DNA from 2 places in the Streptomyces sp. bgisy159 genome. Region 1 is predicted to be linked to the other one. Evidence: riboswitches for the same ligand, from Rfam matches in the RefSeq annotation. Region 1 holds a riboswitch; the other holds the start of a gene.
What was found. A riboswitch is a leader RNA that binds a small molecule or an ion and turns the genes downstream of it on or off. The one in region 1 is predicted to bind S-adenosylmethionine.

Region 1 (10,344 bases):
GGTCCCACGAGGGCATCGTGGCCTACTCCAAGATCTGCACCCACGTCGGTTGCCCCATCTCGCTGTACGAGCAGCAGACGCACCACGTGCTGTGCCCTTGCCACCAGTCCACCTTCGACCTCTCCGACGGTGCCCGGGTGATCTTCGGCCCCGCCGGTCACGCCCTGCCGCAGCTGCGCATCGGTGTGAACGACGAGGGCTACCTTGAGGCGCTCGGCGACTTCGAAGAGCCCGTCGGTCCTGCATTCTGGGAGCGCGGATGAGCACTCACGAGACCACCGAGTCCCGCTCTCGCGGGAAGGCCCCGGCCGGCGAGCGCGTCGCCGACTGGGCCGACGGCCGGCTGGGGATCTACTCCCTGGCCAAGGCCAACATGCGCAAGATCTTCCCCGACCACTGGTCGTTCATGCTGGGCGAGGTCGCGCTCTACAGCTTCCTCATCATCATCCTCACCGGTGTCTGGCTGACGCTGTTCTTCCACCCGTCGATGAACGAGGTGGAGTACCACGGCAGCTACGTCCCGCTTCAGGGCCAGCTGATGAGCGAGGCCTACAAGTCGACGCTGGACATCAGCTTCGACGTCCGCGGCGGTCTGCTCATCCGGCAGATCCACCACTGGGCGGCGCTGATCTTCCTCGCGGCCATGTTCGTGCACATGATGCGCGTGTTCTTCACCGGCGCCTTCCGCAAGCCGCGTGAGATCAACTGGCTGTTCGGCTTCCTGCTGTTCGTCCTCGGCATGTTCACCGGGTTCACCGGCTACTCGCTCCCGGACGACCTGCTCTCCGGCACCGGTGTCCGCTTCACGCAGGGCGCCATCCTGTCGATGCCGATCGTGGGCACGTACATCTCGATGTTCCTCTTCGGGGGCGAGTTCCCCGGCGACGACTTCGTGGCCCGCTTTTACTCGATCCACATCCTGCTGCTGCCGGGCATCATGCTCGGCCTGGTGGTCGGCCACCTGATCCTGGTCTTCTACCACAAGCACACGCAGTTCGCGGGTCCCGGCAAGAGCAACAAGAACGTCGTCGGCATGCCGCTGCTGCCGGTCTACATGGCCAAGGCCGGAGGCTTCTTCTTCCTGGTCTTCGGTGTCATCGCGGCCATCGCGGCGATCGCGCAGATCAACCCGATCTGGGCGATCGGCCCCTACCGCCCCGACCAGGTGTCCACCGGCGCCCAGCCCGACTGGTACATGGGCTTCGCCGAGGGTCTGGTCCGCTACATGCCGGGCTGGGAGATCAACTTCTGGGGTCACACGCTGGTCCTCGGCGTGTTCATCCCGCTGGTCCTGTTCGGTCTGGTCCTGGGCGCGATCGCGGTCTACCCGTTCATCGAGTCCTGGGTCACCGGCGACAAGCGCGAGCACCACATCCTGGACCGTCCGCGCAACGCCCCGACGCGCACCGCGTTCGGTGTCGCCTGGATCACCGTGTACATGATCGGTCTGGTCGGTGGTGGCAACGACCTGTGGGCCACCCACTTCCACCTGTCGATCAACGCGGTCACCTGGTTCGTCCGGATCGGCTTCTTCGTCGGACCGGTCGTCGCCTTCATCGTCACCAAGCGGATCTGCCTCGGCCTGCAGCGCCGGGACCGCGACAAGGTGCTGCACGGTCGCGAGACCGGCACCATCAAGCGGCTGCCGCACGGTGAGTTCATCGAGGTGCACGAGCCGCTCAGCCAGGAGGCGCTGCACACCCTCACCGCGCACGAGCAGTACCAGCCGGTCGCGATCGGCGCCACCGTCGACGAGAACGGCGTCGAGCGCAAGGTGAAGTCCACCGAGAAGCTGCGCGCCAAGCTCAGCGAGGCGTACTACGGCGAGGACTCGCAGATCGCGAAGCCCACCGTCGAGGAGTACAAGGAGATCACGAGCGGCCACGGCCACCACTGATCGCTGCGGCGTCGCCACGCCACACCCCCAGGGGCCCCGTCCGGTGTTCGGACGGGGCCCTTCCTCGTGCCTCCGGCTGGATAGTGTGGGTCCCGCAGACTGTCCGACACGTCAGCACACCGTCCTACGACGATCAGGAGCGGCCGATGAGCGCTGTGACCCCCGCTGGAGGCGACACCGCGGCGGGCCGTTCCTGGCCCGACGTCCTGAACGCCCTGCTGTCCGGCCGCGACCAGAGCGCCGACGCCACGGCCTGGGCGATGGACCGGATCATGCGCGGTGAGGCCACCGACGCGCAGATCGCCGGCTTCGTGGTGGCGCTTCGCGCCAAGGGCGAGACCGTCGAGGAGATCACCGGTGTGGTCCGGGCGATGTACGAGCACGCCAATGTGATCGAGGTGTCGGGCCGCACGGTCGACATCGTCGGCACGGGCGGCGACGGCGCCCGCACGGTCAACATCTCCACCATGTCCGCGCTCGTCGTCGCCGGCACCGGCGCCAAGGTCGTCAAGCACGGCAACCGCGCCGCGTCCTCCGCGTCGGGCTCCTCCGACGTGCTGGAGAAGCTGGGCGTCAACCTCGACCTCACGCCGCGCCGGGTCGCCGAGGTCGCCGAGGAGGCGGGCATCACCTTCTGCTTCGCGGTGAAGTTCCACCCGGCGTTGCGCCATGTGGCCGCCGCCCGCGGTCAGTTGGGCATCCGCACGGTGTTCAACGCGCTCGGCCCGCTGACCAACCCGGCCAAGGTGACCTCGCAGGCGATCGGGGTCGCCGACCCGCGGATGGCCCCCATCATCGCCGGGGTGCTCGCCGAACGCGGCAACTCCGCCCTCGTCTTCCGGGGCGACGACGGCCTCGACGAGCTGACCACGACGGCGACCTCCCGGGTGTGGACCGTCCGGGACGGCAAGGTCGCCGAGGAGAGCTTCGACCCGCGCGACGTGGGCCTCGCACTGGTCCCCGTCGAGGCCCTGCGCGGCGGCGACCCGGCGTACAACGCGGAGGTCGCCCGCCGTCTGCTGGACGGCGAGCAGGGGCCCGTTCGGGACGCGGTGCTCCTGAACTCGGCGGCGGCCCTGGTCGCCCTCGACCCGACGGACGCGCCGCTCGCCGAGCAGCTCCGCGCCGGGATGGCGAAGGCCGCGCGGTCCATCGACTCGGGCGCGGCACGGCGGACCCTGGAGCGCTGGGTGGCCGTCAGCAACGCCTGACGGCGCAACGCCCGTCGGCGCACGGAGCGGTCCCGCGATCCGGACTCGGGTTGCGGGACCGCGATCACTTGGGTACGTTCCCGTACCAGGTCATGAGCGACAGCCATGCGGCCCCGGCCGGCTGTCCGGCAACCCTCCGTCCGTGGCGGGGTGCCCCGGGTGAGGACCAGGCCGCAGGCAGCGAGGTCTGCGGCAAGCGCGGACCCCTCGCGTGAACCAGGGGTCCTGGTCGTCGAGGAGCCTTCCGTGAACAAGCGAATGCGTTAGGGCGCAGAGCCCCGCCTCCGCAACCCCCTCTTCTTCGTCACCGGCGCCCGGGCCCCGACGGGCTCGCGCGGTGAGTTCCGCACGACCTCACGGGAGTTCCGCCATGTCCGTCCCCACCCTTGCCACCGACCGTGCCGTCTGTTCCCCGCTGCCCGTGCTGGGCCGGGACGTCGCCGTTCCCCTCGTGACGGGCGGCGAGGTCACCTACGCCGCGCTCGACTACGCGGCCAGCGCCCCCGCCCTCCAGCGCGTCTGGGACGACGTGGCGGCCTACGCGCCGTACTACGGCAGCGTCCACCGGGGCGCCGGATACCTCTCCCAGCTCTCCACCGACCTCTTCGAGCAGGCCCGCGCCACCGTCGCCGCCTTCCTCGACTGCCGCCCCGACGACCAGCTGGTCTTCACCCGGTCCACCACCGACTCCCTCAACCTGCTCGCCCGCGCCCTGCCGGCCGGCTGCCAGGTCTTCGTCTTCGACAGCGAGCACCACGCCGCGCTGCTGCCCTGGCCCGACGACCGGCTCACCTGCCTGCCCGCGCCGCGCGGCCCGCGCCAGGCCGTGCGGACCCTGGAGCGGGCCCTCGCCGACCGCGATCCCCACGGCCCGGCCCTGGTCTGCGTCACCGGAGCCTCCAACGTCACCGGCGAGCTGTGGCCGGTCCGGGACCTCGCCGCCGCCGCCCACGCCCACGGCGCCCGGATCGTGCTGGACGCCGCCCAGCTGGCCCCTCACCACCCGGTGAGCGTCCGCGACCTCGACGTCGACTGGGTCGCTTTCTCCGGCCACAAGCTGTACGCCCCGTTCGGCGCGGGCGTCCTCGCCGGCCGCGCCGACTGGCTGCGCGCGGCCGAGCCGTACCTCGCGGGCGGCGGCGCCAGCCGCAGGGTCGCCCGGCGCCCGGACGGGGTGGTGGAGGTGGAGTGGCACGAGAGCGCGGCCCGGCACGAGGCGGGCTCGCCCAACGTGATCGGCGCCTACGCGATCGCGTCGGCCTGCAGGGCCCTGACGGAGGCCGGCTTCGACGCGCTCGTCGCCCGCGAGCAGCACCTGATCGCGAGGGTGCGCGCCGGTCTGGCCGAGGTTCCGCGGGTCAGCGTCCTGTCGCTGTTCGGCGAGGACGCCCCCCGCGTCGGCGTGGTCTCCTTCGTCGTCGACGGCTGGAGCAGCTCCCACTTCGCCGCCGCCCTCTCCGCCGAGTACGGCATCGGCGTCCGTGACGGCCTGTTCTGCGCCCACCCGCTGCTGCGCACCCTGCTGGGCGCGGCCCCCGGCGCCCCGGGAGAGTGCGGCGCCCCTGAGGAGCCCCTGAACGCCCTCCGCGTCAGCTTCGGCGCGGGCACCCCCGACGAACACGTCGACCGCTTCCTGACCGCGGTCCGGGAACTGGTCACCCGGGGCGCGAAGTGGACGTACCGGACGGAGAACGGCCGCTGCGTCCCGGCGATGGGCTGAGGCGGCTCAGGAGTCCAGCCCGATGGCGAACGCGGCCTCCAGGTCGTGCTGCGAGTACGTGCGGAAGGCGACGTGCGTGTCCGTCGCCTCCACACCGGGGATCTTGCTGATCCGTGCGGGGATGACCTCGGCGAGGTCCTCGTGCTGCCGCACCCGGACCATGGCGATCAGGTCGTAGGTGCCCGTCACCGAGAAGACCTCGCTCACACTCTCCAGGGAGGCGATCTGCTCGGCGATCTCCGGGATCCGGTCCACGCTGGTCTTGATCAGAACGATCGCGGTGATCACGGCTGGTTCTCTCCCTCGGGGGCCGGAGCTGGGGCGGCCCTCACTTTAGTCCCACGGCCGTATCTCGCCCACGCGTAGCCGAAGCCCAGCCCGAACCCCACCAGGTGGGCCAGGTACGCCACCTCCTGCCCCCGCGCGGCGCGCTCCGCCAGCCACTGCAGGACGGCCCAGAACGGCAGCACCACCCAGGCCGGGAACCGCAGCGGCAGGAAGAACAGGAACGGAAGGAGACTGGTCACCCGCGCCCGGGGAAACAGGTACAGAAAGGCCCCCAGCACCGCCGAGATCGCCCCGGAGGCGCCGACCAGCGACTGCTCGGAGGACGCGTGGGCGGCCGCGTAGCCGAGCAGCGCGAGATAGCCGCAGCCGACGTAGAAGAGGGTGAACTCCACGCGGCCCATCCGGCCCTCGGTCATACCCCCGAAGACGTGGAGGAACAGCATGTTGCCCAGCAGGTGCAGCCAGCTGCCGTGGACGAACAGCGCGGTCAGCGGAGTCAGGGCGGCCCGCGGGGCGCCCGTGAACAGCTCGGCCGGGACCACGCCCCAGCGCCGGAAGTAGGCCCGCTGCGCGGCGAGCAGCTCGTCACCGGTGCCGTACACCGGGCTCAGGCCGGACGCCGGCCCCACCAGGAAGATCACGCAGCACAGGGTGATCAGCCCGTAGGTCACCGGGGTCGAGGTGTTCCGGATCCTGGCGAGGACCCTGCCGCCGCTGCTGCCGATCATGAACACAGAGCATGACGTAACCGGACCGAATGGGACGGACCGCCTCGCCGCCCTGGACGGACGGGCGACGGGACCGCGCCAGGCCGTAGGGTTACGACCCACACGCACCGGGGAGAGTCCGGCGCGTCACCGACAATGGAAACCAAGGAAGAAAAGAGCACAGCCACGATGACGGTTCCCCTGCCGACCGCCACGACGCGGTGGCGCTGCACCCTCTGCGGCAACCTCACCCGGTTCGACGTGACGCGCTCGTCGAAGGTCGTGGAGTACGTCCACCTCGATCTGGCCGGCGAGCCGAAGGTCGAGGAGCGCGAGGTGCTCAGTGAGACCATCGAGTCGGTGCGGTGCCGCTGGTGCAACGCCGTGGACAAGGTGGAACTCGTGGACAGGCCGGGTGCCGAGTAACGGGCCGGTGCCCGGGACCGGTCGTGACAGGTAGTGGGGTGTGACGGATGGTGGAGAGCGCAGGCGGGGGGCCGGGGGACGGCGCCGCTGAGGTGCTCGACCGTCCGCTGCCCGACGGCGTGCGCCGCCGGGTCGTGCAGATCGTGTCGGACGGTTTCGGCGGGCTGACCCTCTCCGAACTTCCCGCGCAGCTGCGCCAGTACGCGCGCTTCGCGCCCAACCGGCGGGCCAAGTTCGCCGGGAACGCGATGGCGGCCGCGCTGGAGACGGAACCACTGTTCCGCCAGCGCATCGGGGAGAAGCTGAGAGAGGCCCAGCCGGAACTCGCCGGCGCCCTCGACTCCGGCTCGCCGCCCCCGGCCGCGGATCCGCTCGATGTGGCGGCCGCGGCCTACGTACTCCGGCCCACCGGCTGGGTGAAGCTGGTCACCGCGGCCGGTGAGGAGGCGCAGCGGGCGGACGCCGAGCGCGCCGACGAGGAGAGCCGCGCCGAGCTGGAGCGGCTGCGCGAACAGCTCGGGCAGGCCCGGGAACAGACCCGCGCCGAGACCGAGCGGCTGCGCGCCGAGCTGGAGTCGGCCCGCAAGGAAGCGGAATCGCTTCAGCGCAAGCTGCGCTCCGCCCTCAGCGACGTCAAGCGGGGCGAGGCCGCCCTGCGCAAGCTGCGCGGCGAGATGGAGGCGGTGCGCGCCGAGGGGCAGGCCCAGCTGTCCGCCGCGGAGGGCGAGACACGGCGGCTGAGGGCGCGGCTCGGGGAGACCGAGGCCGCCCTGGAGGCCAGCCGCAAGGCGGCCCGGGAGGGGCGCAGCGTCGAGGACATGCGGGTGCGGCTGCTGCTGGACACCGTGCTGGACGCGGCCCAGGGGCTGCGCCGCGAACTGGCCCTGCCGCCCGTCTCGGTGCGCCCGGCCGAGACCGTGGACGCCGTCGAGCCGGGCCGGATGACCCCGAAGGACATCGCCGCCCGCGCGCTGTCCGAGCACGATCCGGCCATCCTCGACCAGCTCCTCGCCCTGCCGCAGGCCCATCTGGTCGTCGACGGCTACAACGTGACCAAGACCGGTTATCCGCAGATGCCGTTGGAGAAGCAGCGGCTCAGGCTGCTCGGCCAGCTCTCGCAGCTCGCGGCGCAGACCGGTGCCGAGGTGACGTGTGTCTTCGACGGGGCCGAACTGGCCGCGCCGGTGCTGCTGGCGCCGCCGCGCGGGGTGCGGGTGCTGTTCTCCAAGCCGGGTGTGACCGCCGACGAGCTGATCCGCCGGCTGGTGCGCGCCGAACCGCCGGGCCGGCCCGTCATCGTCGCCTCCACCGACCGCGAGGTGGCCGACGGGGTCGCCAGGGCCGGAGCGCGTCCGGTGGCTTCTGCGGTACTCCTCAAGCGGTTGTCCTGAAAGGCGCAACCTCCACGGGTAATGCCCGAATTGGGGCGGAACGCGGCGCGACGCTGGGTCAAGGGGGCGTCACCACAGGTGAGTTCGGTGGGAAAAGTGCGCCGTGTGACGGGAAAATGCGCCTGAGGATTTGAAGTGATCACGAGTAGGTCACTAGGGTCTGGCCTCGAACCTCCACACGGGTGATCACTCAAAAGAAGGAGCCCGTCTCCGTGGCGTCCCATCGTCGACCCAAGCAGCCCAGCCGCACGCGCGTGACCGTGCTGACCACCGCTGCCGCCGCAGCCGTTGCCCTCAGCTCCCAGGCCGCCAACGCGGCACCGAGCGAGAAGCCGACCAAGGACGAGGTCAAGGCGAAGGTCGACAAGCTGTACGAGGAGGCCGAGCAGGCCACCGAGAAGTACAACGGCGCCAAGGAGAAGCAGGAGAAGCTCCAGAAGGAGATCTCCACCATCCAGGACAACGTCGCCCGCGGCCAGGAGGAGCTCAACGAGCTGCGCGACTCCATGGGCCTGGCGGCCGCCGCCCAGTACCGCACGGGCACCATCGACTCCTCCCTCCAGCTGTTCCTGTCGTCCGACCCGGACGACTACCTGGACAAGGCGTCCACCGCCGACCAGCTCAGCGCCCAGCAGGTCGAGTCGCTGAAGAAGATCCAGGACAAGCAGCGCGAACTGGCGCAGGACCGCTCCGAGGCCACCGCCAAGCTCAAGGACCTGGCCACCACCCGGACCGAACTCGGCAAGAAGAAGCAGGAGGTCCAGGGCAAGCTGGCCGAGGCGCAGAAGCTCCTCAACAGCCTGACCGCCGCCGAGAAGGCCGCCCTCGCCGCCGAACAGGCCCGCGCCAGCCGCTCCTCCACGACGCGCGTGAACCTCAGCGGTGCCACCGCCGGCTCCAGCCGCGCCATGGCCGCCTTCCAGGCCGCCCAGAGCAAGATCGGCTCCCCGTACGTCTACGGCGCCTCCGGCCCCTCCTCCTTCGACTGCTCGGGCCTGACCTCCTGGGCCTACGCCCAGGCCGGCGTCGGCATCCCCCGCACCTCCCAGGCGCAGGCCAACGCCGGTCAGCGCATCTACTCGCAGAGCGACCTGCGCGTCGGCGACCTCGTCATCTTCTACGGCGACCTGCACCACGTCGGCTTCTACGCCGGCAACGGCCAGGTGCTGCACGCCCCGCGCACCGGCACCGTCGTGCGCTACGAGTCGATCAACAACATGCCGTTCCAGTTCGGCGTCCGGATCTGACGTCACCCACCCGGGCCGTTCCAAGATCAGGACACGGCACCGCCCGAACGGGCGAATCGCGTCGACCCGTACTGACCCCATGCCCCGCCGGTGACCTGCGTCAGCGGCGGGGCGTCACCGTGTGTTGCCGCCGAGGTCTTTGGCCGCCGCCCCGCCACGGGGCTACTGTCTGCCGCGTTTCCCCGTCCGTCGGGGGTCCGCCAGTGGAGAGGAGCGCGGCTTTCCGTGGGGTTCCATCGTCGTCTCGCACCGTCCGGCTTCGACCGCGGCGCGGCCGGTGCGCTCAGCGCGCTGTCCGTCGCGGCCGCGGCACTGGGCGCCGTCTCCGCCGTCCCGGCCTCGGCCGCTCCGCACGACGACACCCGTGCGGAGGTGGACCGCCTCTACGAGGAGGCCGAGCGGGCCACCGAGGCCTTCAACGAGGCCGGCGAACGCGCCGGCCTCCTGCGCCGGCAGGTCCGGGACGCCCAGGACCGCATCGCGCGGCAGCAGGCGCGCATCAACGAGATGCGCGACAAGCTCGGCTCCCTGGCCGGCGCCCAGTACCGGGCGGGCGGACTCGACCCGTCGCTGGCGCTGCTGTTCTCCGACGACCCCGACGACTACCTCGCCAAGGCGGCCGCCCTCGACCGCATCACCGTCCACCAGGCCGGTGAGCTTCGGGAACTGCAGGACGCGATGCGCGACCTCGCCCAGGAGCGTGCCGAGGCCACCGACCGGCTCAGCGAGCTGGAGAAGAGCCGCAAGGCGGTCGCGAGTCACAAGCGGACCGTCGAGCGGAAACTCGCCCGGGCGCGGCAGTTGCTCAACGCGCTGTCGTCCACCGAACGCGCCGCCTACGACCGGGCCTCGCGCTCGGGACGCGTGGACCTGCCGGACCTCGGCGGCGGTGCCCCCGCCTCCGGGCGGGCGGCCGCGGCGGTGGCCGCCGCCCGTTCGGCGCTCGGCAGGCCGTACGTCTGGGGCGCCAACGGCCCCTCCGGGTTCGACTGCTCGGGTCTGATGCAGTGGTCGTACGCGCAGGCCGGGGTCGCCCTGCCGCGCACCTCGCAGGCCCAGGCGCACGCAGGCCGCCGCGTCCCGCTCTCCGAGGCCCGGCCCGGCGACATCGTCACCTACCGCTCCGACGCCAGCCACGTCGGCATGTACGTCGGCAACGGCCAGGTGATCCACGCCCCCTACCCGGGGGCGCCGGTGCGCTACGACCCGGTCGGGATGATGCCGGTGTCCGCGGTGACCCGGCCCTGACCGGACCGTCCGGGTCCCGCTCCGGGCGCCTCCCCGTACGATCGGGAGAATGGCTGGTCGACGGCGGACGCCCGGGTCCGCAGTGGTGGCGGTGTGCCTGTTGCTCGTCTCGCTGGTGGCGTGCGGCGGCCGGACCGCGACCGACGGCGCTCGCGCGGACGCCCAGCGGCTGCTGGACCGCAGAGCGGCCGCGCTCCTCGCGCACGACG
Region 2 (10,344 bases), on a different contig from region 1:
AGGCTCCCGCACAGGGCCACCGCGTCCGCGCCGGCCACCAGCGCCTCGTACGACCGCTGGAAGGCGGACCACTCGGCGGGCCGGACCATCGGACCCGGCTCGTTGAACCGGGTGCTGTCACCGGTGCGTTCGTCGGTGACGCAGACCGTGCGGCGGGTCGCACCGGCCACCGGGAGCAGGGCGTCCGTCAGCCCGGGGAGGGTCCTCAGCCCCTCGCGGACCATCTCGCCGGTGGCGCCGCCCGCGAAGCCGGTGACCGTCACCGGCCGGCCGAGCGCCGCCAGCACCCGCGCCACGTTCAGCCCCTTGCCGCCGGGCCGCTCGCAGACCTCCGAGACCCGGTGCGAGGTGTGCGGTCGCAGGGACCGCACGCGGTAGGTGATGTCGAGAGCGGTGTTCAGCGTGACCGTGAGGATCACCGGGCCGACCTCCCCCGATTGCGTGTGTTGCCGTCAGTCCTGTGCCGCTTCCCGGAGCTCGCGGGCGATCCCCGGGGGACACGATCATGCCAAACGGACGGCGGCCGGCGCAGTCCCGGCGCCGGTCACCATCTCGCAACGAACGGACTTCTCAGGCCAGTCGGGGATCCACCACCCACGTGCCGCGCCGCATCACGCCCCGCACGTCGAAGTTCTCGTCGAGCAGCACCAGGTCGGCGTCCTTGCCGGGCTCCAGCGAGCCGATCCGGTCGGCCATGCCCAGGAGCCGGGCCGGGTTGACGGACAGGGCGGTCACGGCGTCCTCGACCGACAGCCCGTCCACGGTCACCGCCCGCTTGAAGGCGCGGTCCAGGGTCAGCGTCGAGCCCGCGATGGCCCCGCCCTCCACCAGCCGCGCGACGCCGTCGGCGACCTCCACCGCCAGCGGGCCGAGCTTGTAGAGGCCGTCGCCGAAGCCGGCCGCGTCCATCGCGTCGGTGATGAAGGCGACACGGCCCGGGCCCGCGTGGTGGAACGCCAGTTGCAGGGCGGCCGGGTGCAGATGCGTGCCGTCGTTGATCAGCTCGACGGTGATCCGCTCGTCCTCCAGGAGGGCGGCGATCGGGCCGGGGGCCCGGTGGCCGAGGGCGGGCATCGCGTTGAAGAGGTGGGTGGCGACGGTCGCGCCCGCGTCGATGGCCTCGCGGGTCTGCTCGTACGTCGCGTCCGTGTGGCCGATCGCCGCGATCACGCCGCGCTCGGCCAGCAGCCGCACCGAGTCGACGCCGCCGGGCAGCTCGGTGGCCAGGGTGACCATCTTCGCGTGGCCGCGCGCGGCGTCGATCAGCCTGCGCACCTCCGCCGGGTCCGGGTCGCGCAGCAGTGCCTCGGAGTGGGCCCCCTTGCGGCAGGGGGAGATGAACGGCCCCTCGAAGTGGATGCCCGCGATGTCGCCCTGCTCGGCCAGTTCGGACAGGAGTCCGGCGCGCCGGGTCAGGAAGTCCATGTCACCGGTGACGGTGGAGGCGACGAGGGTGGTGGTGCCGTGCCGGCGGTGGGTGTCGATGCCGGTGAGGACGTCCTCGACCGTTCCGGAGGTGAAGGAGGCGCCGCCGCCGCCGTGGTTGTGGAGGTCGACGAAGCCGGGGACCAGCCAGCCGGTGAGGTTGACGACCTGTGCCTCGGGGGACGGTTCGGCGACGATGCGGGTGCCCTCAATGGCGACGCGGCCGCCGTGGACCACGCCGGTGGGGAGGACGACTTCGGCGCCGGAGAGCACCAGAGGGGTGCCGGCCGGAGCGGGGTGCGGGTGGGTGGTCGCTTCTCGCGCTCCGCGGCGGAGCCGCACGTCGGCGCTGTCCCGCGTCCCTGAGGGGGTTGCCATCAGGCCGGTTCCTCCTGAGTCCGAGTGGTGGTGAGCAGATCCCAGGCCATCAGGCCCGCGCCCAGGCATCCCGCCGCGTCGCCCAGAGCCGCCGGGACGATCGCCGGCAGCTTCTGGAAGGTGATCCGCCGCCGGACGGCCTCCCGCAGCGGTGTGAACAAGGTTTCCCCCGCCTCGGCGAGGCCGCCACCGATGACGAGGGTGCGGGGGTCCAGCAGGGTGAGGGCGGTGACCAGGCCGTCGGCGAGGGCGTCGACCGCCTCCTGCCAGACCCGGACGGCGTTCGGGTCGCCGGACGCGACGGCCCCGGCGCAGTCGGCCGCGTCCGCCTCCGGGTTCCCGCTCGCCGCCGCCCACGCCTCGGTGACGGCGGCGGCGGACGCGTAGCGCTCCAGGCAGCCGTGCTGCCCGCAGGGGCAGGCGGGGCCGCCGTGCCGTACGACGATGTGCCCGATCTCGCCCGCGAAACCGTGCGCGCCCGCCTCGACCCGGCCGTCGACGCCGATGGCGCCCGCGATGCCGGTGCCCAGGGCGACGAAGAGGAACCGGTCGGCGTCCCGGGCCGCGCCGACGCGGCCCTCCGCCAGACCGCCGGTGCGCACGTCGTGGCCCAGGGCGACCGGGACGCCGCCGAGGCGGTCGGCGAGCAGGGCGCGCAGGGGTACGTCGCGCCAGCCGAGGTTGGCCGAGTAGGCGGCGATGCCGCCGGGCTCGTCGACGATGCCGGGGACGGCGACGCCGGCGGCGGCCGCGGGCCCGCCGAGGTGCTCGGCGCCGTACTGCCGCAGCTCGGCGGCGAAGTCGAGGATGCCGGCGACGACCGCGTCCGGGCCGCGCTCGCGCCCGGTGGCCCGGCGGGCCTGGTGCAGCAGAGCGCCGTCCGGCCCCGCCAGGGCGGCCTTCATCCCGGTGCCGCCCACGTCGAGGGCGATGACATGTCTCACGGGGGACAGTGTGGCCCCACTACCCTCAAGAGGTCTAGTCCACTTGCGTGGTGTAGACCTGAATCCTTGTGGTGTAGACCTCAATCCGGTATTCGGATGGTGGTCCAGACGACCCAGTCGCGGGACATCGCGGAACAAAGCGGAATATGTCGTACAACTCGGGAGTGACAGTGCAGCGGCGCGCATGGCGTACGGGAGTGATCGCGGTGGGGGCCGCGCTGGGGATGACGGGAGCCGTCGCCGGCTGCGGGCTCGGCGGCGGCTCGGACGAGGTGACGCTGCGGCTGGTCGCCGCCGACTACGGCGACAGCGCGGCCAACACCTCCGAGAAGTACTGGAGCGAGCTGGTCCAGCGCTACGAGGAGAAGCACCCCGACGTGCACGTCGAGGTCACCGTCTACTCGTGGAACGACGTCGACCGCAAGGTCAAGGAGATGGTCGACGCGGGCGAGGCGCCCGACATGGCGCAGATCGGCGCGTACTCCGACTACGCGGCCGCGGACAAGCTCTACAAGGCCGGCGACGTGCTCTCCATCCCCGTCCAGGCCGACTTCGTCTCCCAGCTGTCCAAGGCCGGCGAGGTCAACGGCGTCCAGTACGGCATGCCGTTCGCCGCGTCGACCCGCGTGCTGTTCTACAACAAGTCCCTCTTCACCAAGGCCGGCATCAAGCCGCCCACCACCTGGGCCGAGCTAGCCTCCGACGCCGAGGCGCTGAAGGAGGAGGGCGTGAAGTACCCGTTCGCGCTGCCGCTCGGGCCGGAGGAGGCGCAGGCCGAGACCATGCAGTGGCTGCTCAGCGGCGGGGGCGGCTACACCTCGATGGTCGGCGGCTACACCCTCGACTCCACCGAGAACGTCGCCACCTTCGGCTGGCTGAAGAACGAGCTGGTCGGCAAGGGGCTGACCGGTCCCGTCCCGCCCGGCAAGCTGAACCGCGCCGACGCCTTCGCGGCGTTCGCCGACGGGGACGTCGGCATGCTCAACGGGCATCCGTCGCTGATGAAGGCCGCCTCGGCGAAGGGCGTGAAGTACGGCATGGTGCCGATGCCCGGCAAGGACGGCGCGAGCAAGTCCACGATGGGCGTCGCCGACTGGATGATGGCGTTCAAGCAGAACGGGCACGCCGACGAGATAGGCGACTTCCTCAACTTCGTCTACAGCGAGGAGAACGTGCTCGACTTCTCCCGGCGCTACGACCTGCTGCCGGTGACGACGTCCGCGAGCGAGGTCATGGACTCCTCGCCGGAGGACCGGGACCTCAAGCCGTTCCTCGACGAGCTGCCGCTGTCCGAGCTGTACCCCGTCGGGCGCACCTCCTGGGCCGCGGTCAGCGCGGTGGTGAAGCAGCGGATCGGCGCCGCGGTGGCACCGGTCGGCAACCCGGCCTCCGTCCTCGGCGAGCTGCAGACCAAGGCGATCACGGCGGACAGCAAGGTGTCGGACTGAACCGCTGGGTTACGGTCGGGGCATGGAGCAACGGGAGCGGGCGATTCTCGGCCTGGAGCGGCGCGGCTTCTCCGGGCCCGGCGCGAAGGAGCGGGCGATCCGCGAGGAGCTGGGACTGTCGCCGGTGCGCTACTACCAGCTGCTGAACGCGCTCCTGGACGACCCCGAGGCGCTGGCCGAGGACCCGGTGACCGTCAACCGGCTGCGCAGGGTGCGCGAGGCCCGCCGCTCGGAGCGGTGACACCGCTAGGGTCGTCGTATGGGAACCCACGAGACGCACTCCACGGAACCCCTTCCCGCTCCGCGCACCCCCGCCGGCCGGGACGCGCTCGAAACGATCCTGCGCAAGCCCGGCGAGACCCTGGTCGCCCTCGACTTCGACGGGACGCTCGCGCCCATCGTCGAGGACCCGGAGCGGGCGCGGGCGCACGCCGACGCCGTGCCCGCGCTGGCCGCCCTCGCGCCCCGGGTGGCGTCCGTCGCCGTGGTCACCGGGCGCCCCGCCGAGGTGGCCGTACGGTACGGCGGATTCGCCGGGGTCAGTGGTCTGGACCACCTGGCCGTGCTGGGGCACTACGGCGCCGAACGGTGGGACGCGCGCACCGGCGAGGTGAGCGCGCCGGAGCCGCACCCGGGCGTCGCCGCCGCGCGGGGCGAGCTGCCCGGGCTGCTGGAGCGGTCCGGCCGGTCCGGGCTCTGGGTGGAGGAGAAGGGGCGGGCCGTCGCCGTGCACACCCGCCGGGCCGCGGACCCGCAGGGCGCCTTCGAGGCGCTGCGCGGGCCGCTGGACGCCCTCGCCGCCCGGCACGGACTGGTCCTCGAACCGGGGCGCATGGTCCTTGAGCTGCGCCCGCCCGGCATGGACAAGGGCGTGGCGCTGACGGCGTACGTACGGGAGACCGGCGCCCGGGCCGTCCTCTACGCGGGAGACGACCTCGGTGACCTGCCCGCCTTCGCCGCCGTGGAGGAACTCCGCTCCGAGGGGGTCCCCGGGCTGCTGGTGTGCAGCGGCAGCGCCGAGGTCACCGAGCTGGCGGACCGGGCCGACCTCGTCGTGCCCGGCCCGCAGGGCGTCGTACGGCTGCTGCGGGCGCTGGCCGCTCAGCTCGCCGGCTGAGCCCGCAGCGCGGTCAGCTGGTCCAGGAACCACTGCGCCGGCGGCAGCGCGGTCGCCGCTTCCGCCAAGCGCTTGGAGCGCTCGGCGCGCTCCTCCGGGGACAGGGTGAGCGCCTCGTGCAGGGCGCGGGCGGTGCCCGTCACGTCGTAGGGGTTCACCCCGATCGCGTCCTCGCCCAGCTCCTCGTACGCCCCCGCCTCCCGGGACAGCACCAGGGCGCAGCCGTCGTCGGCCAGCAGCGGCACCTCCTTGGCGACCAGGTTCATGCCGTCCCGGATCGGGTTCACCAGGGCCACGTCGGCGAGCCGGTAGGCGGCCAGGGAGCGCGCGAAGTCGTCCTTGACGTGCAGCACCACCGGGGTCCAGCCGGGGGTTCCGTAGCGGGCGTTGACCTCGTCGGCGACCCGCTGCACCTCGGCCGTGTAGGCGCGGTAGACCTCCAGGTCCTGCCGGGAGGGGTAGGCGAAGGCGACGTGCACCACGCGCTCGCGCCACTCGGGGTGGTCCGCCAGCAGCTGGGCGTAGGCCAGCAGCCCGCGCACGATGTTCTTCGACAGCTCGGTCCGGTCGACCCGGACGACCGTCCTGCGGCCGGGGCCGATCTCCTCGCGCAGGGCCGCCATCCGCTCCGCCACATCGGGCCGGTGGGCTCGCTCGCGCAGGAAGTCGGCGTCCGCGCCGAGCCCGTGCACCCCGATCCGGGTGGTGCCGACGCCGCCGACGACGGCGTCGCAGCACGCGGTGAACGCGTCCGCCCAGCGCCGGGTCAGGAAGCCCAGCCGGTCCGCGCCGAGCATGCCGGTCAGCAGCTGCCGGGCGATGTCGTCGGGCAGCATCCGGAAGTACTCGGGCGGCGCCCAGGGCGTGTGCGAGAAGTGGCCGATCCGCAGGTCGGGGCGCAGCTCGCGCAGCATCCCCGGGACCAGGGTCAGGTGGTAGTCCTGGACGAGCACCGACGCGCCCTCGGCGGCCTCCTCGGCCAGTGCCTCGGCGAAGGCGCGGTTGTACGTCTCGTACGACGCCCACTGCCGCCGGAACTCCGCGTCGAAGACCGGCTCCAGCGGGGTCTGGTACAGCATGTGGTGGACGAACCAGAGCACCGAGTTGGCGATGCCGTTGTAGGCGTCGGCGTGCACGTCGGCCGGGATGTCCAGCATCCGGGTGCCCGGCTCGGCGACCCCGTGCCGCACCGCCTCCCGGTCACCGTCGGACAGGGCCGAGCAGACCCACAGGGCCCCGGCGTCCGAGCCGATGGCGGACAGGCCCGAGACCAGTCCGCCGCCGCCGCGCTTGGCGGTCAGTGATCCGTCCGTCTCCCGTGTGTACGAGACCGGGCCGCGGTTGGAGGCGACCAGGACCTGGGCAGCACCGTGCGTGGAAGCCATACGCCACAACCTAGCCCGCCCGGTAAACGCTCAAACGTACGGTTCCACTCGACCCGTTGTGAACATTGTGTGAAGAGGGGATGATGTGCCGCGCACATGCCATGCGTGGCAAGGAGCGCGTGGCGCGCACGGCCGGGGGTGGGCATTCGTGATCGATTTCCGCAGACGTCTCCTGGGCGACCGCAGAGCCACCGGGCTCGCCGCGCTGTTCGCCGCGTCCGTACTCGCCCTGGCCGGCTGCGAGGGCGGTGACGACGGCGCGGCGGCGGACACGAGCGTCACCCAGGTGGCCGTCACGGACAGCCCCGCCGGCCCCACGCCCGAGCCCTCACCGACCCGCGCGGAGCCCACGCCGCCCCCGACCCCCACCCCGGCTCCCGCCCTCGCCACGCTCGCCGACCACACCGGGCAGGCCGTCGGGAAGGCCGCCGCCGACGCGAAGGCCGCCGGTCTGGCGTACGCCGTGTACCTCCAGGGCACCGGTGCCCCGCTCGGCGGCGGCGGCCGGACCGCCTCCTCCTGGGGCGCGGCCGAGAAGGTCTGCGAGCAGATCGACGATCCCGACGACGCCGCCGCCTCCTTCGACGTGGCCTTCGTCGTCGCGCGGGACGGCCGTGACTGCTCCGGCCGGCTGCTGCACACGCCCACCCCGACCCCGCGGGCGGCGCAGACCTCCGGCGGCTCGTCGGGCGGCTCGTCCGGCGGGTCCTCCGGCGGCACGTCCGGTACCGACAAGAGCTGCGCCATCACCAGCCCCGCCGGGAACTGCTACGCCGACGGCCAGTTCTGCGCCAAGCGGCACCACGGGCTGAGCACCTACGGCAGGGGCGGCGAGTACCTCACCTGCGAGCAGGACTCCTCCGGCACCTGGCGCTGGTCGGACGGGCATCCGGGCTGACGGGTATCCGGGCTGACGGGTATCCGGGCTGACTGTCCGGGCCGACGTGCCCCCGCGCCGACGGGCCGCCCGTCGGCCCGGGGCGCCGCCCGTCACGCCACCTTGCGGGCCGCGTACTCCGCGATCTCCACCATCGGCGGCCGCTCCTCCGTGTCCACGGAGTACGTCCGCGGCTCGAACCCCTCATCGGTGCGCTCGAACTGCGTGAGGGAGGGCCGGACGAGGTGGCCGCGGGCCAGCCGCAGCTGGGCGGTGCGGTAGATGGCCGCCGCCATCCGGCCGAGGGCCTGGCCGTCCTGGTGGCGGTGGATGCGCACCCCCAGGTCGACCTGGGCGAGCGCGTCCAGGCCCACCAGGTGCAGGGCGTCGACCAGCATGCCCAGCTCCACCCCGTAGCCCACCGGGAACGGCAGCTGTTCCAGCAGGGAGCGGCGGGCCGCGTACTCGCCGCCCAGCGGCTGCACGAACCCGGCCAGCTGCGGCCAGTGCATGTTCAGCAGCGGGCGGGCCATCAGCTCGGTGACCCGGCCGCCCTGCCCCGCCGCCCCGGCCAGCGGACGGTCGTACATGCCCTTGACCAGGGCGACACCGGGTTCGGTGAGCAGCGGGCCGACGATGCCGGTGACGAAGTCGGAGGAGAACTCCCTGAGGTCCGCGTCGACGAAGCACACGATGTCCCCGCCGGTCACCAGCAGGGAGCGCCAGAGCACCTCGCCCTTGCCGGGCAGGGCGGGCAGGCGGGGCAGGATGTCGTCGCGGTGGACGACCCGGGCGCCCGCGGCGGCGGCCACCTCGGAGGTGCGGTCGGTCGACCCGGAGTCGACGACCACGATCTCGTCGACGAGCGGGATCTGCTGCATGAGGTCGTGGCGGATCACGGCGACGATGTCGCCGACGGTCTCCTCCTCGTTCAGCGCGGGCAGCACGACGGAGACCGTCTGGCCGGTCGCGCGCTTGGCGGCCAGGACGCGGTGCGGCGGGCGGTCGCTCACGGACCAGGAGCGGGTGGTCAGCCAGCGCTCGACTTCTTCCAGCACGCCTGCGGCTCCTCACGGTGTCTCGGCGGTGTCCGCGGGTGTCTCGCGGTTCGGACGACTATCTCAACTGTCCTGGTCGTCGGTTACAGTCTTGAACAACGCTGATGACCATCGCATGTCGGGGGTTGTTGCGCTTACAACTACATACCGCTCATCCAGAGGGGCAGAGGGATACGGCCCGATGAAGCCCCGGCAACCCTCCAGTCGGTTCCCGTCACGTCGGCGTGGCGAGGCTCCCGGCTAGGGAAGGTGCCAAATCCGTCTCACGGCGAGATGCGTCGTGAGGAAGATGAGGAGAAAGGGCCTCGCCTCACATGGCTGTGCAGACAGTTGCAAACTCCGGCAATCCCACCGTCGACCTCGGTCCCGCCGCGGCCCTGAGCTGTCGCGAGTGCGGTCACCGCGTCCCCCTCGGCCCGGTCTTCGCGTGCCAGGAGTGTTTCGGCCCGCTGGAGATCGCCTACGACTTCTCCTCCTACGACACGGAGGAACTGCGCAAGCGGATCGAGGCCGGACCCGCCAACATCTGGCGCTACGCCCCGCTGCTCCCGGTCCCCGCCGACGTCGCCGACAAGCCCAACCTGAACCCGGGCTGGACCAAGCTGGTCAAGGCCGACAACCTGGCGCGCGAACTGGGCGTCACCGGCGGGCTGTACATCAAGGACGACTCCGGCAACCCGACGCACTCGTTCAAGGACCGCGTGGTCGCACAGGCGCTGGAGGCCGCGCGCGCCTTCGGCTTCACCACCCTGTCGTGCTCCTCCACCGGCAACCTCGCCGGTGCCGTCGGCGCCGCCGCCGCCCGGGCCGGCTTCCGCTCCTGCGTGTTCATCCCGCACGACCTGGAGCAGGGCAAGGTCGTCATGGCCGCGGTCTACGGCGGCGAGCTCGTCGGCATCGAGGGCAACTACGACGACGTGAACCGCTTCTGCTCCGAGCTGATCGGCGACCCGGCCGGCGAGGGCTGGGGCTTCGTCAACGTCAACCTGCGGCCCTACTACGCCGAGGGGTCCAAGACCCTGGCCTACGAGATCTGCGAGCAGCTCGGCTGGCGGCTCCCGGACCAGATCGTCGTCCCCATCGCCTCCGGCTCGCAGCTCACGAAGATCGACAAGGGTCTGCAGGAGCTGATCGGGCTGGGGCTGGTCGAGGACCGGCCGTACAAGATCTTCGGCGCGCAGGCGCTCGGCTGCTCGCCGGTCTCCACCGCGTTCAAGGCCGGCCACGACGTCGTACGCCCGCAGAAGCCGGACACCATCGCCAAGTCCCTGGCGATCGGCAACCCCGCCGACGGGCCGTACGTGCTGGACATCGCGCGCCGGACCGGTGGCGCCGTGGAGGACGTCACCGACGAGCAGGTCGTGGACGCGATCAAGGTGCTGGCCCGGACCGAGGGCATCTTCGCGGAGACCGCCGGCGGTGTGACGGTCGGCGTGACGAGGAAGCTGATCGAGAACGGCGTGCTCGACCCGGCGAAGACCACGGTCGTCCTGAACACCGGAGACGGCCTGAAGACCCTCGACGCGGTGGCCGGCACCGGCCTCACCGCCACCATCCGCCCGAACCTGGACTCCTTCCGAGAGGCTGGCCTCGCATGAGCGTGACCGTTCGCATCCCCACCATCCTGCGCACCTACACCGGTGGGCGGGCCGAGGTGCCGGCCGAGGGCGCGACCCTCGCCGACGTCATCGCCGACCTGGAGAAGAACCACA

Region 2: another riboswitch for S-adenosylmethionine. It lies ahead of thrC (threonine synthase); the one in region 1 lies ahead of AC3ET3_RS05515 (aminotransferase class V-fold PLP-dependent enzyme).

Annotation. Positions count from the first base shown of each region.
Region 1 covers NZ_JBYIQX010000003.1:355,453-365,796, forward strand. Annotated here, with positions in the region: gene qcrA (cytochrome bc1 complex Rieske iron-sulfur subunit) at 1-263, shown strand, start outside; gene qcrB (cytochrome bc1 complex cytochrome b subunit) at 260-1,897, shown strand; gene trpD (anthranilate phosphoribosyltransferase) at 2,044-3,108, shown strand; SAM riboswitch class IV at 3,197-3,313, shown strand; gene AC3ET3_RS05515 (aminotransferase class V-fold PLP-dependent enzyme) at 3,479-4,828, shown strand; gene AC3ET3_RS05520 (Lrp/AsnC family transcriptional regulator) at 4,835-5,116, opposite strand; gene AC3ET3_RS05525 (rhomboid family intramembrane serine protease) at 5,113-5,844, opposite strand; gene AC3ET3_RS05530 (hypothetical protein) at 6,013-6,249, shown strand; gene AC3ET3_RS05535 (NYN domain-containing protein) at 6,297-7,640, shown strand; gene AC3ET3_RS05540 (C40 family peptidase) at 7,853-8,887, shown strand; gene AC3ET3_RS05545 (C40 family peptidase) at 9,113-10,135, shown strand; gene AC3ET3_RS05550 (hypothetical protein) at 10,185-10,344, shown strand, end outside.
Region 2 covers NZ_JBYIQX010000011.1:35,785-46,128, forward strand. Annotated here, with positions in the region: gene AC3ET3_RS13485 (1-phosphofructokinase family hexose kinase) at 1-419, opposite strand, end outside; gene nagA (N-acetylglucosamine-6-phosphate deacetylase) at 571-1,698, opposite strand; gene AC3ET3_RS13495 (ROK family protein) at 1,803-2,747, opposite strand; gene AC3ET3_RS13500 (extracellular solute-binding protein) at 2,918-4,195, shown strand; gene AC3ET3_RS13505 (DUF3263 domain-containing protein) at 4,218-4,436, shown strand; gene otsB (trehalose-phosphatase) at 4,455-5,312, shown strand; gene AC3ET3_RS13515 (alpha,alpha-trehalose-phosphate synthase (UDP-forming)) at 5,297-6,697, opposite strand; gene AC3ET3_RS13520 (hypothetical protein) at 6,846-7,595, shown strand; gene AC3ET3_RS13525 (glucosyl-3-phosphoglycerate synthase) at 7,688-8,632, opposite strand; SAM riboswitch class I at 8,781-8,928, shown strand; gene thrC (threonine synthase) at 8,947-10,230, shown strand; gene AC3ET3_RS13535 (MoaD/ThiS family protein) at 10,227-10,344, shown strand, end outside.